2 regions of the Microbacterium jejuense genome follow, and region 2 is predicted to be linked to the other one. Evidence: predicted binding sites of a transcription regulator. Region 2 holds the regulator's gene; the other holds the start of a gene.

Region 1 (9,123 bases), on a different contig from region 2:
GCGCGGCGCGCCGTCCTCGTCGAGGGTGAGGGTCTCGCCGTCGAGGATCACCCGCTCTGCCGGCAGCTGCCGTGCAGCCTCGACGATCTCGGGCACGCGGTGCGTGATGTCGGCAAGGCTGCGGGTGTAGACGTGAACCTCGTCGCCGTCGCGGTGCACCTGGATGCGTGCGCCGTCGAGTTTGAACTCGATGGATGCCGCACCTCGGGCCTGCGGCCCGCCGATCGTCGCGAGGGCGTCGGCCACGCTCGACGCGGTCGATGCGAGCATCGGCATGACAGGGCGCCCCACCTGCAGGCCGACGGCGCCGAGCTCGGCGGCGGTGCCGGTGAGCGCCAGCCGGGCCGTCTCTCCGACGTCGCCCGAGAGCATGGCCGCGCGGCGCACCGACGGCGCGGCCCGGTCCGCGGCCTGCGCGACAGCGTCGAGGAGCACGCCCTCCAGCGCCCCGGTGCGCAGCTCGCCGAGCATGATCCGGGTGAGCAGGTCCCACTCCCCCGAGGTGGCCCGACCCGCGAGCCCCTTCAGCTCGGCGGCGCGGGCGGACGCCGACCCGGGTCCCTCGGCCGCGGCCAGACGATCGAGCGCCGCGTCGACGTCGAGGACCGTGAGACCGGGTTCGGCCGCGTGCGCGACGTCGAGGCTCGTGACGCTCCGCCAGCCGACCCCGAGACGCCCCTGCCGCGGCGACGCCAGCAGGAACCCCACCGCCGGGCCGATCTCGTCAGGCTCGAGCCGGCGCAGCAGCTCGGCAAGCGCCGCGACCTTGGCCAGGCGCGACGACGTCGCGGCGACGGCATCCGTCACCGTCACGAGCTCCGCGAGCAGCATGGGTCACCCCGCAGTCATCGCGTCGGCGGCAGACGCCGTGAACGCCAGATAGTCGGCGGGGTCGTCACCCGAGACGATCGCCCGCAGCACGACTTCGTCGGCCGCTTCGCGGTAGGCGGCGAGTTCGGCGGCGAAGCCCTGCGGGCGCAGCACGGTGTCGGCCGCGGCGATGCCGAGGCGGGCGAAGTTGGCCGCGTACGACGGATACCCCGCGTAGCGCGCGGCCTCGTTCTGCAGCCGGTCCAGGGCGGCCGGATCCGTCGCCGCCCGCACGTAGAGGGCGGCTCGGGCCGCGGGCGAGACCTCGTGCGCGGCGTCCGTCTGCGCACGCGCGGCCTCCGGCGTCAGCCAGCTGAGCAGGACGCCGTCGGATGCCCCGGCCCCGAGCCGCCGCATCTTGGGGCCCAGCGCACCCACGACCACGCTCGCATCGGATCCGGCGCGCAGGGCGGCGGCGGCATCCCTCACCCGCGCCAGTGCGCCGACCGCGCCGCCGGAGCCGGACCCGATGCCCAGCACGAGCCGATCCACCGGCAGACCCAGCGCATCCACGCGAGCCACGATCGACTCGGGTGTGCGCCGGTCGACCGGCAGCACACCGGTCGCGAGCACGAGTCGGTCGGTCACGGCGGCAGCCGCCGCGAGCACCTCGAACGCGTCGGCGCCGGGGGTGTCGTTGACCCAGAGCGCGTGGAACCCCGCACGCTCGGCCGCGGGTGCGAGCAGGGCGGCGACCTCGACGCCGGCAGCCGCGGCGATGCCGAGCGAGACGGGTGCGCTCATTCGACCGCCGCCACGAGACGGGCGACCTCGCCGGCCGCGTCGTAGAACTCGACGAGGTCGACCCGCGACGAGGGCTGCAGGATCACCTCGTCGATCCCCGCGGCGAAGTACGCACGTGCACCCTCGGCGACCTGCTCGGGCGTCCCCCACAGCGCCCGCGCACCGGGATCGGGATGGTCGTCGCCGACATCGGCCAGCGCGCGGGCCTCGGCGTCCGCGCCGAAGGTCGCGACGACGAACGCCACGGTGTCGTGCTCGTGGGCGCGCTGGTCCTGCGCCCCCGGACGCCCGGCATCCGCTCGGCCGGCCCGGATCGACGCGACCCGCTCGGCGAGCTCTTCGACGGTGTGCCGCGAGTCGAGCACCGAGCCGTCCGCCACCTCGCCGCTGAGCCGCACGGTCTTGGGCCCCTCGGCGGCGGCGTAGATCCGTGGGGCGACGGTCGGCGGATAGTCCAGGACGACATCGTCGAGCTTCACGTATCGCCCGTCGACGCTCACCCGCTCACCGGCAAGCAGGCCGCGCAGCGCCGGCACGTACTCTCGCATCAGGGTCAGCGGCGAGGCGACGCGCGCGCCCACCTGCCCCATCCACGGCAGCACGCCGTGCCCGACACCCGGCAGCAGGCGCCCGGGGAACAGCCGCTCCAGCGTCGCGATCTCCATCGCGGTCGCCGCGACGTTGCGCAGCGGCATGGGCGCGATGCCGATCCCGACCTTGAGATTCTCGGTCCACGCGAGCGCCGCGCCCACCGTGGCGAAGGACGACTGCTTGAAGCAGTCCTCCCACACCCACAGCTCGGGCACACCCGCCCGCTCGGCCGCGATCACGGCGTCGTGGAATTCGTCGGGGGTGTGCGTGTACGGGTTGAAGATCGCACCGATGCGGGTCATGGACCCACTCTGGCAGGAGCCGCCGACACTCGCGACGAGAACATCGCGGGTGTCGGCGGAGGCTCAGGCCGCGGCGGCGAACGGCGCGGCCGCGAGCACGGTCAGCGCGTCGGCTGCGGCATCCACCGTCACCGTCCCGCCGTCGCTGAGCGCACCCGTCACGAGCAGGTCGGCGATGCGGTCGTCGACCTCGCGCTGGATGAGCCGGCGCAGCGGCCGGGCGCCGTACTCGGGCTCGTACCCGTTCTCGGCGAGCCACGCCACGGCCTCGTCGGTCACGACCAGGCCGATGTCGCGCTTGGCGAGACGGGCGTCGGATGCCGCCAGCAGCAGTCGCACGATGCTCTGCAGCTGCGGTTTCTCGAGCTTGCGGAACAGCACGATCTCGTCGATGCGGTTGAGGAACTCGGGCCGCATCGCCTCGCGGAGCTTCGCGAACACGCGGTCGCGCAGGTCCTTCTCGGAGCCGAACCCGGTCGAGCCGCCGCCGTCTGCGAGGAAGCCGATGGCGCCGCCGCGCGAGGCGAGGAACTCCGAACCGAGGTTCGAGGTCATCACGACGACCGTGTTGCGGAAGTCGACCGTGCGGCCCTGGCCGTCGGTCAGCCGACCGTCGTCGAGCACCTGCAGCAGCAGGTTGAACACGTCGGGGTGCGCCTTCTCGATCTCGTCGAACAGCACGATCGAGTACGGGTTGCGCCGCACGCGCTCGGTGAGCTGCCCCGCCTCGTCGTATCCGACGTATCCGGGAGGGGCGCCGACCAGGCGCGACACGGTGTGCCGCTCGCCGAACTCGCTCATGTCGAAGCGGATCACGGCGCCCTCGTCGTCGAACAGGCTCGCGGCGAGGGCCTTGGCCAGCTCGGTCTTGCCGACGCCGGTGGGGCCGAGGAACAGGAACGAGCCCACGGGCCGACGGGCGTCGCCCATGCCGGTGCGGTTGCGGCGCACGGCCTTGGCGACCGCCGTGACCGCGTCGTCCTGCCCGATCACGCGGTCGTGCAGCTCGTCCTCGAGCGAGGCGAGACGCTCGCGCTCGGTCTCGGTGAGGCGGTTGACGGGGATGCCGGTGGCGCGGCTGATCACCGCGGCGATCTCGGGCTCGTCGACGATCGCGGCGGTCGTCGTGGCGGCGCCGGCAGCGGTGGCCCGCTCCAGGCGCCCCTGGACATCGGCGATCTGATCGCGGATCTGCGACGCCTCTTCGTAGTGCTCGGCCGAGACCGCGGCGTTCTTGTCGGCCTCGAGGGTCGCCAAGCGCTCCACGAGCGCGCTCACGTCCACCTTCGATCCGAGCCGCAGGCGCAGCCGCGCTCCGGCCTGGTCGATGAGGTCGATCGCCTTGTCGGGCAGCACGCGCTCGGTCAGGTAGCGGTCGCTCAGCTCGACGGCGGCGCGCAGCGCCTCGTCGGTGTACACGATGCCGTGGTGCTCCTCGTACGCGGACTTCAGGCCGCGCAGGATCAGCAGCGCATCCTCGATCGAGGGCTCGCCGACGCGCACCGGCTGGAAGCGCCGCTCCAGCGCCGGGTCCTTCTCGATGACGCGGTACTCCTTGAGAGTGGTCGCGCCGACCAGGTGCAGCTCGCCGCGCGCGAGGCGGGGCTTGAGGATGTTGCCGGCGTCCATGCCGCCGTCGCCCGCGCCGCCGGCGCCGACGACGGTGTGCACCTCGTCGATGAAGACGATGAGCTCGCCCTTGTGCGCCGAGATCTCGTCCATCGTCTTGGTGAGGCGCTCCTCGAAGTCGCCGCGGTAGCGCGTGCCCGCCAGCATCGCCGGCAGGTCCAGCGCGACGACCCGCTTGCCGAGCAACTGCTCGGGCACGGCGCCGTCGACGATCGCCTGGGCGAGCCCCTCGACGATCGCGGTCTTGCCGACGCCGGCCTCGCCCACCAGCACCGGGTTGTTCTTGGTGCGGCGGCTGAGGATCTCGATCGTCTGCTCGATCTCGTCGGCGCGCCCGATCACGGGGTCGAGCCCGCCCGCGACGGCGCGTGCGGTGAGGTCGGTGCCGTACATGTCGAGCATCGGAGAAGTGGATGCCGCGGCATCCGGCTCTGCGTCCGCCGACGACGCACCCGCCGGGGTGACGGTCTCGCGCACGCTCTGCGTGAGCGCCTCGGCGGTGACGCCGGCGCGCGCCAGCACTTGACCGGCGGGCGTGTCCTGCGCGAGCACGAGGGCGAAGAACAGGTGCTCGGGGTCGACGTAGGTGGACCCCGACGAACGGGCGACCTGGAACGAGTGGAACAGCGCGCGCTGCACCGACGGCGTGATGACGGCGCCGTCGACGTCGGCCGGGCGGGATGCCGCCGGCAGGCGCTCCTCGGTGGCGCGCACGATCGCGTCGGGGTCGGCGCCGATGCCGCGGATGGCCTCGCGCGCAGGCGCCTCGGCGGCGAGGATGCGCAGCACGTGCAGGGCGTCGAGCTCGCGCTGACCGCGGTCGAGCGCGTACTTGCCTGCGCGCTGCAGCAGCTCCTGCGTGCGTGCGCCGAGGAAGCGGCTGAGGTCGATCGAGCGCTCCTCGCGGGCGCGCTCGCCGGCGAGGTAACGCGCCAGGAAGTCGTCGAACGCGCTGCCGTCACCGGCCTGGGGAGTGAAGTCTTCGGGCATTCCATCTCCTGAAACTTGAGTGGATAGGCATCAAGTCTTGAACTTGACACAAGCGATGTCAAGTTCAACGAGAGGGATCCGCAGGTATTCCCCGGCGCGCGAAACAGTCCGACACCCGCGCGTGTCGGCGCCTCGGCGTAGCCTCGGGCGCGGAGGGGACCCGCTTCACCGCAGAGAGGGAGAACCATGGACTGGAAGATCGAGCTCATCTACGTGCCGGTCACCGACGTCGATCGCGCGAAGGAGTTCTACGAACGGATCGGCTGGAACGTCGATCACGACCAGACCCCGTTCGAGGGGCTGCGCTTCGTGCAGGTGACCCCGCCCGGCTCGGCGTGCTCGATCGCATTCGGCACGGGACTCGGCAACACCCTGGAGCCGGGGCGCCAGAACACGATCCAGCTCGTCGTGCCCGACGCCGACGAGGCTCTCGCGCACCTGCGCGGCGTCGACGTCGATGCGCAGGGCGTCGACGAACAGGCATGGGGCCGCTTCGTGCAGTTCGACGACCCCGACGGCAACACCTTCACGCTGCAGCAGCTGCCGCCGCGCTGAACGACGGCGGCCGGCACCCTCCGCTGTGGGCATGTCGGCCGCCGTGTCAGAAGGGTGGCGCGGGTTCTGGTGCGGGTGTGGTGAAGACGGGGACGCGGCGTTCGGGTGTGACGAGGTATCTTCGCCCGGTGGGTGAGGTCCACTCGATCACCCCGCCCGATCCGGGGACCTGCCTGACCCGCCAGGCGGTGTTGTCCTTGATCAAGTGGTGTCCTCTGCAGAACGGGGTGTTGTTCGCCAACCCGGTGTGACCGCCGTCGGCCCACCGGATCTGGTGGTCGATCTCGCATCGGGAGGCGGGCATCACACACCCCGGTGCCATGCACCGGTCTGCCCGCCACTTCACCAACCTCCGCAGCGCCGCCGGGGGCTCATAACGATCCCGGCCGACGGAGAGCACCATCCCGGTCTCGGGATGGGTGAGCACCCGCATCCATGTGCCGGCCCCGCCGCACAGATCCCGCGCCCGCGAGAGCGGGATCGGACCGACACCCTCCACCACCGGAAGATCCCCCGAGTCGCCCCGGTCGTCGTCGAGCAGGCCGAGCACGGGGACCGTGACCACGACCTGCGCGCGGATTCCCGACACCACCGCCGGCATCGCCTCGGTGGTGCCGTCGATCAGCAGATCACACACCACATCGGCACGGAGCTGATCCAACGTCCGCTGGTCACCGGCCGTCTTGATCGCCTTGGCCATCGCCGTCACGCGACCCTCGATCGCGTGCAGCTCCACCAGCGGGGCGTGCACCCACAGATCGCCCATGCCATCCACGCCCGGCTCCACGACAATCCGCCGGCCCGCGACCGCGCGGACATACCGGTCCTCCAACGCCTCCGCCTGCGCCGCGGTGACCCGGGCCCGCAACGCCCGCCGGAACGTGCCCACCGGCTCCGCCTCGGCCAACGCCACCGCGTCGGCTACGAATGCCTCACTCGCCCCGTCCGGCAGCTCACCGAGCAGATCCACCAGCACCTCGGCATGCTTCTCGGTGATCCGGCCACCGGCCAATGCCTCCCACGCGGCCGGATACGACCGCACCAGCGCCTCAGCGACCACGATCAACCGGCCCGCCGCGTACTCGGTCACCCGCATCGCCGCGGCCAGCTCCAACCGGATCGACCGCTCCACCAGCTCGACCTCGCCCGCCCCGAACCGCCGCGCCTGCGCGACCTGGTCGCGGCGCATCGCGTCCACGCGGGCGTAGCGCTGCGCGGCGAACACCGACACCATCGTCGATGCCTCCACCACCAGATCCACCGCATCCGGCACCGGCGGGAACCAGCCCTCACCACCCTCATGGAAGGGAGGAGCGGCGGGTTGGGTCATACCTTCAGTTTAGAAGATCTGTTCGAGGACCACAAGATCCGAAATCGGTTCTGATCAGCTTTTTTCCGGCATCCACCCCTACCATGAACACCGACGCTCATCCGACGGGTGGGGCCCACTCGACCCCGCGAGCAGCCGGGAGCAACGGCATCCCCGAGGCTCCTCTGGCGACTGCGTTCGTCTCGCTGACGCTCGCTCGACGACCGAGCGGCTCACGTTGGGCGGTCGCAGTCGACACGACGGCGACCGGCATCCTCCCGTCGCGAGGGGATGCCGGCCTCCGAAGTCGCTCGTCAGTCCCGACCGCCTGGCGGGCCGATGATCAGCAGCACCGCGAACAGCGCCACGACGGCGAGCGCGATGAGCGCGCCGAGCACCCACGGGCGGCGCAGGAACCAGCGCATGAGGCTGTCGTACCAGCGGCGGTCGCGCGGGTCGTCGGTGGCATCGAGACGCCAGGAGCCCACCAGGCGCCCCGTGCGCTGCAGCCAGATCTCGACGGGGATCGTGGCGTACGGCACGATGGCGCTCGCGAGCGCGACGACGGCCGGCCAGACCCGCCAGCGGTTGTTGAGGGCGACGAGGATGGCGGTGGCCCCGTACGACAGGAAGATGAACCCGTGGATGCCGCCGCCGATGGTGACGCCGAGCGCCCAGCCGGTCGTGGCGCGGATGATCAGCCCGGCGATGAGGAGCGTCCACGAGATCGCCTCGGCGATCGCGAGCGCCCGGAAGAGGGAGTGGGGATTGCGGAACACACCTTCAGCCTAACTGAAACACTTTCAGGCTTGCTGAAGGTTCGCCGAACGGGGGCGCGGCTCAGCCGTGATCGAGCCCGAACGGCTCCTCGTGCAGACCCTTGAGCGCCGCGGCCAGCTCCGGCGCCCCCGACGCGAGGCCGGCGTCGAGCGCGGCGAGCCGCTGCTCGGCGGCGCGCAGCACCTCTCCTCCGCGATCGGTCACCCGGAGGTCGGACGCCGCACCGGCGTGCGCCGTCGCGTCGGCGACGAGCCCGTCGGCCACGAGGGACTGCACGGCAGTGTGCGCCGACTGCACCGTGACCTGCGATCGCCGCGCAAGCTCGCTGAACGAGATGCCCGGTGTAGAGCGGATGTGCGCCAGCAGACCGTACTTGCGCGTGGTGAGCCCGAGGTCCTTCAACTGGGCGCCGAGGTGGGCGTCCCACACGCTCGCCACGGTCAGGAGCGAGATGACTGGACTGAAGGGGCGCTCGGACGACACGCGCTTCATGCTAGCCCCGCTACCGTGGGACGGTGACGTCCCTGTTCGAGAGCCTGCGGCGCTGGCCCGATGTCGAGGCGCCGGATCTCGTCGCGGTGGATGCCGCCGACCGGCTGATCCTCGACGAGTCGGCCGCCGCGCGCGCCGTCGTACCCGACGGAGGACTGGTCGTGATCGGCGACGCGTACGGCGCACTCACGCTGGGCGCCGCGGCCTCCGGGGCCCGCGGCATCCGCGTGCATCAGGATCCGCTCACCGGCGAGCGCGCGCTCCACGCCAACGCCGACAGGCTCGGGATCGCCGACGCCTTCATGTCGCTGCCCCTGGACGCGGGACTCGTCGACGGCGCCGAGATCGTGCTGCTGCGACTCCCCCGCTCGCTCGACGCGCTCCGCGAGATCGCCGGGCTCATCGCCGCACATGCCGCCCGCGACGTCGTGGTGTTCGCAGGCGGTCGCGTCAAGCACATGACGCTGGCGATGAACGACGTGCTCCGCGGGGACTTCGCCCGGCTGGACGTGTCGCACGCACGGCAGAAGTCCCGCGTGCTGATCGCGCGCGAACCGGGACCAGGTCACGATCCGGTTCCCGCGTGCGCGACCGATGACGGCCTGTTGGTGTGCGCATACGGCGGAGCGTTCGCCGGCGCCGCGGTCGACATCGGCACGAGACTGCTCCTCGAGCACCTGCCGGCTGCTCTCCCCACCGGCGGAGCCGTGATCGACCTCGCGTGCGGAACCGGGGTCATCGCGACGACGCTGGCGCTGCGGCATCCCTCGCGCGACGTGATCGCGTGCGACCAGTCAGCGGTCGCCGTCGCCTCGGCGCGCGCCACCGCGACGGCCAACGAGGTCGGCGATCGTGTCGACG
Region 2 (9,123 bases):
CCGTAGTCGTTGCCGACCTGCGCACGCCAGATCAGGTCCGGATTGTGGCGCTCGATGTGGCGCACCCACGCGATCATCGAGTCGGCGGCTTCTTCGAGCACGCACACGTCTCCGGTCGCGCGGTACACATTCCACGGAACGGTCACACCGCCGTCGCCCCAGGCGGGGGCGCCCTCGCGCAGGTGGATGAGGTGTGGCGCGATGTCGGGAAACGCACCGTCGGCGTTCTGGGCGCTGCGCACATCGCGCATCCATCGCCGCAGCAGAGGGCCGAGATCGGCGAGCGCGAGCGCCGTCGGCGCGAACACCTGCGCATCGGCGAGCCAGCCCAGACGCTCGTCACGCTGGGGGCAATCGGTGGGAATCGAGACGAAGTTGCCGCGCAGACCCCACTGGATGTTCTGGAACAGACGATCCAGCAGCGGATCGGACGACGCGAACTCGCCCACGAACTCGACGTCGTTGTGCAGCACGACCGCCTCGACGTCCGCCGCATCGAGCTGACCGACGTACCCCTGCACCTCGGCGAACCGGAACCCGTGCAGCGTGAAGCGCGGCTCGAACACCTGCTCGGCACTTCCATCGGTCCAGAACACATCGACCGGCTCCGCCGTACGAAGATTCGCGGTGTAGAGCTCGCCGTCGTCGAGGACTTCGGCGTGGTTCAGCTGGATGCGGCGACCCGCGGACTGGTCGCGCAGAGTCAGTCGCACACGTCCGACGAGATTCTGTCCGAAGTCCACGATGAAGCGACCGTCGCCGCGCGATTGCACCGACACCGCAGGCAGACGCTTGGTGGCACGCACCCCGGGATCGACTTCGGGGGTCAGCAGCGACCTGTCACGACCCTTGACGGCGGCATCCGACCACTCTCCGATGTCGTGCTCGGCGAGATGCCACGTGGGCTCCGCACGACGGGAGTCCTCGTACTGCCCCATCAGAAGATCGGCGTAAAGGATGTCGGATGCCGCCTCCTTGAAGGTCGCGTCGGTCGCAAGCACGGTGCGACCCCCGCCGGCGGAGTCGAGCACGAGTTGCGCCAAGAACTCGGGCTCGGTGCCGTAGTGCTGTGCCTGGTGCCGGCGATCGGTTCCGATGAAGCCGACGTACCAGCCGTCGCCGAGCAGCGCGGCGATGCTGTTGCTGCCCCGGCGCAGGTGGGCGCTGACGTCCCACGACTGGTAGGTGATCCGGTCGCGGTACTCCGTCCAGCCCGGCGCCAACTCGTCGCCGCCGACCTTGTGCCCGTTGACGTACAGACGGTAGATGCCCTTCGCCGACGCGTGCACCTTGGCGACTGCGGGCACCTCGTCGAGGTCGAAGTGACGCACGAAGCGCCGTACCGGCTGGAGCTTGTTGACCGTGAAGCTGATGTCGGTGTCCTGCGGCGGGAGCGCGACCTGGCGGTAGACGGGGTTGCGGCCGATCCAGGCGGCGTGCCACTCGTCGACGTGCACGATGCCGGTGGCGAACTCGCCCCGGGCCGTCGTGGTCTCGCGATGCTCGTCCTCGACCTCGAGCGTCCACCGGTAGTCGGTGGAGGTCACCAGCGGCGCACCCCGGTAGACGATCCCGGTCGTATCGGCGGACGCCGTGCGCGCTGAGTCCCATGTTCGCGCGAACGCGCCGTCCGGCATCCGCTGCTCCACGACGATGCGGAACGCGACCTGGCGCGAACCGTGCGCACCGCCCTCACCCTCGCGCAGGCGCCAGGAGAATACCGGGCTGCCGACGACGCCCTGAGGCTCGTGCACCCCGTTTACTCGGAGCGCGTAGGCGCGGATGGTCATCCCTTCAGCCCGCCTGCGAAGCCCTTGATGATCTGCTTCTGCATGAGGAAGTAGACGAGCAGCACCGGCACGATGCTGATGACCAGGCCGGCGAACACGATCGGCCAGTTCGACACGTACTGCCCCACGAAGGCGTACAGCGCCACCGTCACGGTCTGCTGCGGCGTACCGCTCAGGTACAGCAGCGGGACCAGGAAGTCGTTCCACACCGTGATCGCGTTGAGGATGATGACGGTGCCGGTGATCGGCCGCAGCAGCGGGAAGACGACGCTCGTGAAGGTGCGGAACGTGCCGGCGCCGTCGAGGGCCGCCGCCTCTTCGTAGTCTCGATCGAGCGTGCGCAGGAAGCCTGTGTAGAGGAACACCGAGAACGGCACCTGGCTGCCGGTGTAGAAGAGGATCAGCGACAGGAGCGAACCCAGCAGATGCAGATCGCGCATCGTCTGATACAGCGGGATGAGCGCCACCTGGAACGGGATCATCATGCCGGCAAGCACCAGCCAGAACACGCCCGTCGACAGGCCGGACATGACGCGCGCGAGCGGGTAGGCCGCCATCGACGAGATCAGCACGATGAGGGTCACGCTGACCACGGTGACGATCGCGCTGTTGAGCAGTGCGGTGGCGAGCCCCGCCTGGTTCCACGCCTCGACGAAGTTGTCGAAGGTCGGCATCGTCGGAATGAGCGGCGAGGTGGTGTCGTTGCCGGCGCGCAGCGACATGTTCACCAGGATGTAGATCGGGAAGATGAACACCAGCGCGATGATGAGCATCAGCACCTCGCGGGCGAGGGTCGCCTTCGTGTATCGGAACATCAGCTGTGGCTCCGCTTCGCCAGGCGCTGCTGCGCGACCGAGAAGAACGCGACGATGACCGCGAGCACGAGTGCCATCGCGATGCCGTAGCCGAACTCGTTGAACTGGAACGCCGACTTGTACAGCAGCGTCGACAGCGTCTCCGTCGCGCCGCCCGGTCCGCCGCCGGTGAGCACGAACACCTCGGTGAACATCTTGAGTCCGCCGATGATCGTGAGCATCACGTTGATCGCGGTCGCGGGTGCCAGCAGCGGCCAGGTCACCGACCAGAACCGGCGCCACGAGCCCGCGCCGTCCACCGCGGCGGCTTCACCGAGTTCCTGCGGGATCGACTGAAGACCGGCGATGTAGATGACCATCGAATACCCGGCGTGCTGCCACACCACCATGGTGACGATGGATGCCGCCGCCCAGAACGGATCACCGAGCCAGCTCGGCGCGATCCCCTCCAGCCCGACGACCCCGAGCATCGTGTTGACCGCACCGTTCGGCGTCAGCAGGAACTTGAACAGGTACGAGACGACGACGGGCGTGATGACGACCGGAGCGAAGAACAGCACGCGCAGGAAGTTCTGCGACTTGAGTCCGCTGTTCACTCCGAGGGCGAGCAGAAGGCCGATGCCGTTCTGCAGCACGGTGATCGCCAGCGCGAAGATGAGCGTCATCTTCAGCGCCTCGAGCGAACTCGACGATGTGAAGATGCGCACGAAGTTGTCGAAGCCGACGAAATCGTAGGTGCGCGACAGCCCGTCCCAGTCGGTGAACCCGAGGACGGCGCCGCGGATCGTGGGCACGACGACGGCGAAGCCGTAGAAGATCAGTGCCGGGATCGCGAGCAGCAGCAGCGCTTTCGACTGCGCGACGCCGACGTATCGACGACGCGGCGTGCCCGGGGTGCCCGGGACCTCATCGGGGCTCGTGATGACACGCTCCTGAAGGTCGGCGACGCTCACGACGCCTCCGCCATCTCTTCGATCACGGTCTGCACCGCGTGGGCCATGCGGGCGCGCGCGCCGTCGAGATGGGTCCGCAGCTCGGCCTGCAGAGACGCGGCGTCGCCCTGCTCGATGAGATCGAGCAGCAGGCCGTGGTCGTTCGCCGACGGGTGCAGGTCGACGTCCTCTTCCACAGTCAGTTGGATGAGGCTCGCGAAGACCGGCTCGTATGCCTCCCACACGTCCTGCAGGCGGCGGTTGCCCCCCATGCGGTACAGCAGAGCGTGGAAGCGCATGTCGGACTCAGCGAACTCGTCCGCGGCGGCGCGATCAGCGCACGAGATCATCTCTTTCACGATCTCGCGCCCGGCTTTCAGCTGTTCGGGCGTCGCCCGCTCGACCGCACGGGCGACCGCCACGAGCTCGATCGACTCGCGGAGCTCGTACAGATCGTTGATGTCGCTCTCGCTGAGGCCGACCACGAAGTACCCGCGACGACGCGACTCGACCAGCCCCTGCGACTCCAGCTGACGCAGAGCGTCGCGCACCGGACCACGGCTGACGTCGTACTCCTCGGCGAGCGCGTCCTCGACCAGGTGGGTGCCGGGGCTCAGATGATGCCGCACGATCTGGTCCCTCATGGCCGCGGCGACCTGTTCGCCCAACGCCGGAGCCCGTGTCGGTCGGATCTGGACCATCTGCACACCTCTTCGTGAACCGCGGCTTCTTCGTGAACCGCTGACTTGTACGGTCCGCCGGAGTTCGTGGACCGTTAACGGGAATTAGTAAACCGTTAACGAAGCGTGGTGTCAAACCGGCAGCGTCGAACCGGCAGCGTCGAACCGGCAGCGTTCGGGCGGTGTCACACCGGGCAGCGTCAGACCGCGCGCGTCAAGCCGGACGGCGCGGCGCGGCGCGTCGGGACCGCCTCTAGAAAGCCTGACAGTCACCCGCTGGATGCGGGGCCTCCGGCATCCATCCGATCAGCGGCCGCTCAGCCCGCGGTGTTGTCGCCCGTCGGCGGTTCGAGCGGCGTGCGCGGGCGCCACACGACCACCTCGGTCGCGCGGCGGACGCGGGTGCCGTGGCGCAGCGTCACGACCGAGCCGGTCGAGCCGGCGGCGAACACACGCGCACCGGGGCGCTTCTCGAGCTCGGCGCGGACGCGGTCTTCGAGGTCGCGGACGCGCCCGTGCAGCTCGTGCACGCGCGCCTCGAGCTCGAGGATGCGCGTGATCGCCGGAAGGCCGATGCCATCCGACGACATGCGGGCGACCTCGCGGAGCTGCTCCACGTGTCGCAGCGAGTAGCGGCGGGAGCCGCCTTGGGTGCGGGCCGGCACGACGAGGCCCAGGCGGTCGTACTGCCGCAGCGTCTGCGGGTGCATGCCCGACAGTTCGGCGGCGACGGCGATCGCGAAGATGGGCGCGTCGGCATCGATGTCGCGTTCTTCAGCCATCAGCCTCACCAGTTCTCCGCTCGTTGAGCGAGCGAGGGACGAGCGAGACGAAACGCCTCGGTCGCACGAACGATCTCGATGCCACCGCGTTCCGTCTCGCTTCGCTCGCTCAACGACCGATCTTCCTATCCTCGGGCCTTCGCCATCATCTCGGCGCGCGGGTTCTCTTTGGGCTCCAGGCTCTGGAACCGCTCGAGGGCCTCGCGCGCCGCCTCGTCGAGGTGCGACGGCACCGCCACCTGCACCTCGGCGAGCAGGTCGCCGGTGCCCTTGGCGGTCTCGACGCCGCGGCCCTTGACGCGCAGCACGCGCCCGGACGGGGTGCCCGGCGCGACCCGCAGCTTGACGGGATCGCCGCCGAGCGTCGGCACCTCGATGGTGGCGCCGAGCGCCGCCTCGGTGAAGGTCACCGGCACGGTGACCCGCAGGTTCAGCCCGTCGCGCGTGAAGACCGGGTGCGGGCGCACCGTGATCTGCACGACGATGTCGCCCGACTCGCCGCCGTCGGGCGACGGGCGCCCGCGGCCGCGCAGCCGGATCTTCTGCCCGTCGGCGACCCCGGCCGGGATCTTCACCTTGAACGGCTTGCCGTCCTCGCCCTGCAGCGTGATCGTCTCGCCCTTGGTCGCAGTGACGAAGTCGATCGTCGTGCGTGCGGTGACGTCGGCGCCACGGGTGGGGCCGCCGTAGCCGCGGAACCCGCCGGTCGATTGACCGAAGCGCCCCGAGCCGAAGCCGCCCCCACCCTGTTGCTGGTTGAACATCGCGAAGATGTCGTCGAAGTCCTGCGCCTGCTGACGGCCGCCACGGCCCTGGTTGAACATCGAGAAGACGTCCTCGAAGCCGCCCGTGCCGCCCTGGCCGCCCGACGTGAACCGGGCACCCGAGCCCATGGCGCGGATCTGGTCGTACTCCGCGCGCTGCTCGGCGTCCGAGAGCACGGAATAGGCCTCGCTGACCTCTTTGAACTTCGCCTCGGCGGCCGCGTCGCCCTGGTTGGAGTCAGGGTGATACTTGCGCGCGAGCTTGCGGTACGTCTTCTTCAGGTCCGCGTCGCTGACGTCCTTCGAGACGCCCAGCACCGAGTAGAAGTCCTTGTCGAACCAGTCCTGACTGGCCATGGATCCTCCTCGGGCTTACTCTGCGGGAACCGCGACGACGACCTTCGCCGGACGCAGTTCCACCGAACCCAGGCGATACCCGATCTCGACGACCTCGATGATCGTCTGCTCGGTCGCGCCCGGCGTCGGCACCTGGAAGATCGCCTCGTGCTGCTGCGGATCGAACACCTCGCCGGCCTCGCCGTACGTGGTGAGGCCGATGCGCTCGGCCACGCCGCGCAGCTTCTCGGCGATCGCGGCGAACGCCGAGCCCGCTTCGAGGTCGCCGTGCTTCTCGGCACGGTCCAGGTCGTCCAGCACCGGCAGCAGGCCCTTGGCGACCGCGCCCTGGGCACGCTCGATCTCGACCTCGCGCTGCTCCTCGGTGCGGCGGCGGTAGTTGGCGTACTCGGCCTGCAGCCGCTTCAGGTCGGTCAGCAGCGCCGACTCGAGGTCGGCGAGCACGGCGTCCTCCGCCGCGGCGTCGGCGTTCTGCGCGGCGCCGAGGATGTCGTCGACGGTGAGCTCTTCACCGGCCCCCTCCTGCGGGTCGGACCCGGAGGCGTTCGCCTCCGGGTCCTCGCCGCCGGGGACCTCGTTCTCGAAGTCCTTGGCCATGGCTACTTCGTCTCGTCCTCGTCGATGACCTCGGCGTCGACGACATCCTCGTCGGGGTTCGACGAACCCTGACCGTCGGACGGCGCCTCGGCACCGGCATCCGTCGACTGCGAAGCCTGGTTCGAGGCGTAGATCGCCTCACCGAGCTTGCCCTGGCTCTGGCTGAGCTTGTCGAACGCGGCCTTCACCGCGTCGTCGTCCTCGCCGGCCAGCGCCGTCTTGAGCGCGTCGACGTCGCCCTGCACCTCGGACTTGACGTCCGCGGGGAGCTTGTCGTCGTTCTCCTTGATGAGCTTCTCGATCGAGTACGCGAGCGTCTCGGCCTGGTTGCGCACCTCGGCCGCCTCGCGACGCTTCTTGTCGTCGGCGGCGTGCTCCTCGGCCTCGCGCACCATGCGCTCGATGTCGTCCTTCGCGAGCGACGAGCCGCCCGTGATGGTCATCGACTGCTCCTTGCCGGTGCCCTTGTCCTTGGCGGACACGTGCACGATGCCGTTCGCGTCGATGTCGAAGGTGACCTCGACCTGCGGGATGCCGCGCGGAGCCGGCGCGATGCCGGTCAGCTCGAACGTGCCCAGCGGCTTGTTGTCGCGGGTGAACTCGCGCTCGCCCTGGAAGACCTGGATCGCGACCGACGGCTGGTTGTCGTCGGCGGTCGTGAAGGTCTCGCTGCGCTTGGTCGGGATGGCGGTGTTGCGCTCGATGAGCTTCGTCATGATGCCGCCCTTGGTCTCGATGCCGAGGCTCAGCGGGGTGACGTCGATGAGGAGGACGTCCTTGCGCTCGCCCTTCAGCACGCCGGCCTGCAGGGCGGCGCCGACGGCGACGACCTCGTCCGGGTTGACGCCCTTGTTGGCGTCCTTGCCGGTCTCGCGCTTGACGAGCTCGGCGACCGCGGGCATGCGGGTCGATCCGCCGACGAGCACGATGTGGTCGATGTCGGCGACCTTGATGCCGGCCTCGCGGATGACGTCCTCGAACGGCTTCTTGGTGCGGTCGAGGAGGTCCTTGGTGAGGTCCTCGAACTTGGCGCGGGTGATCGTCTCGCTGAGCGACACGGGGCCGGAGTCGGTGAGCGACAGGTAGGGCAGGTTCACGCTCGTGCTCGTCGAGCTCGAGAGCTCCTTCTTCGCCTGCTCCGCGGCCTCCTTGAGGCGCTGCAGCGCGATCTTGTCACCCGAGACGTCGACACCGGTGGTGTCCTTGAACTGCTTGATCAGGTAGTCGACGAGACGCTGGTCCCAGTCGTCGCCGCCGAGGCGGTTGTCGCCGGCGGTCGCGCGCACCTGGATGGTCGAGAAGTCGTCGTCCTTGCCCACTTCGAGCAGCGAGACGTCGAACGTGCCGCCACCGAGATCGAAGACGAGGATGAGCTCGTCCTCCTTGCCCCGGTCCAGGCCGTAGGCCAGTGCGGCGGCGGTGGGCTCGTTGATGATGCGCAGGACGTTCAGGCCCGCGATCTCGCCGGCCTCCTTGGTGGCCTGGCGCTCGGCGTCGTTGAAGTACGCGGGGACCGTGATGACGGCGTCGGTGACGGTGTCGCCGAGGTACTCCTCCGCGTCGCGCTTGAGCTTCTGCAGGATGCGGGCCGAGATCTCCTGCGGCGTCCACTTCTTGCCGTCGACGTCGAAGCTCCAGTCGGTGCCCATGTGGCGCTTGACCGACGAGACGGTGCGGTCGACGTTGGTGACGGCCTGGCGCTTTGCGGTCTCGCCGACGAGCACCTCGCCATCCTTCGTGAACGCGACGACCGACGGGGTCGTGCGGAAGCCCTCGGCGTTCGCGATGACCTTGGGCTCGCCGCCCTCGAGGACGCTCACGACCGAGTTGGTCGTACCCAGGTCGATTCCCACAGCACGTGCCATGTTGTTCTCTCCTTCTGTTGGACGACGATGGATGCCGCCGCCCGGGGTTTGATCGGAAGTCTTCTCACGACCCGACAGAGGTTGAGTCGCGATGACTCAACGATAAACCCGAGGTGCGGCATCCGTCAAGTCAAAGTTGATACGACTGGACTCAAGTTCGCCTGTGACATTCTGACGCCATGGCAGTCTTCGACCACCTGGGCATCACCGTCGATGACCTGGAGCGCGGCATCGCCCGGTACGACCCGATCATGCAGGCCCTCGGATTCACGCGGAACGACGCCGAGGCCAGCGTCTCGTGGTGGACCGAGGGCGAGGTCGAGCTCATCCTCTTCCCCGCCCGTGAACCCGCCAGCGGCCCCCACCGCCACGGCCGCGTGGGCTGGCAGCACCTCGCCTTCGCCGTCGACTCGCGCGACGAGGTCGATCGGCTGCACACGATCGCGATGGATGCCGGCTGGACGGCCGTGCGCGACCCCAAGCTCTACCCGCGGTTCAACGACCGGTACTACGCGTCGTTCGTCGAGGACGCCGACGGCAT

Evidence for each region. Region 2 encodes HspR, which represses chaperone genes until heat shock. Its sites were predicted from a motif close to AAGTTGAGTCNNNNNGACTCAACTT; they were not measured.
Region 1: the regulator HspR is predicted to act here: its motif matches at 5,139-5,163, upstream of ABEA46_RS03245 (ATP-dependent Clp protease ATP-binding subunit).

The regions. Positions count from the first base shown of each region.
Region 1 is NZ_BAABLG010000002.1:181,129-190,251, reverse strand. It holds gene ABEA46_RS03260 (ATP-dependent DNA ligase) at 1-831, opposite strand, end outside; gene ABEA46_RS03255 (LLM class flavin-dependent oxidoreductase) at 835-1,614, opposite strand; gene ABEA46_RS03250 (LLM class flavin-dependent oxidoreductase) at 1,611-2,507, opposite strand; gene ABEA46_RS03245 (ATP-dependent Clp protease ATP-binding subunit) at 2,571-5,126, opposite strand; gene ABEA46_RS03240 (VOC family protein) at 5,313-5,681, shown strand; gene ABEA46_RS03235 (HNH endonuclease signature motif containing protein) at 5,728-7,011, opposite strand; gene ABEA46_RS03230 (DUF3817 domain-containing protein) at 7,305-7,769, opposite strand; gene ABEA46_RS03225 (MarR family winged helix-turn-helix transcriptional regulator) at 7,831-8,262, opposite strand; gene ABEA46_RS03220 (class I SAM-dependent methyltransferase) at 8,286-9,123, shown strand, end outside.
Region 2 is NZ_BAABLG010000001.1:257,484-266,606, reverse strand. It holds gene ABEA46_RS01220 (family 78 glycoside hydrolase catalytic domain) at 1-1,790, opposite strand, end outside; gene ABEA46_RS01215 (carbohydrate ABC transporter permease) at 1,787-2,605, opposite strand; gene ABEA46_RS01210 (carbohydrate ABC transporter permease) at 2,605-3,558, opposite strand; gene ABEA46_RS01205 (GntR family transcriptional regulator) at 3,555-4,238, opposite strand; gene ABEA46_RS01200 (heat shock protein transcriptional repressor HspR) at 4,535-4,999, opposite strand; gene ABEA46_RS01195 (DnaJ C-terminal domain-containing protein) at 5,125-6,120, opposite strand; gene ABEA46_RS01190 (nucleotide exchange factor GrpE) at 6,136-6,717, opposite strand; gene dnaK (molecular chaperone DnaK) at 6,720-8,582, opposite strand; gene ABEA46_RS01180 (VOC family protein) at 8,762-9,123, shown strand, end outside.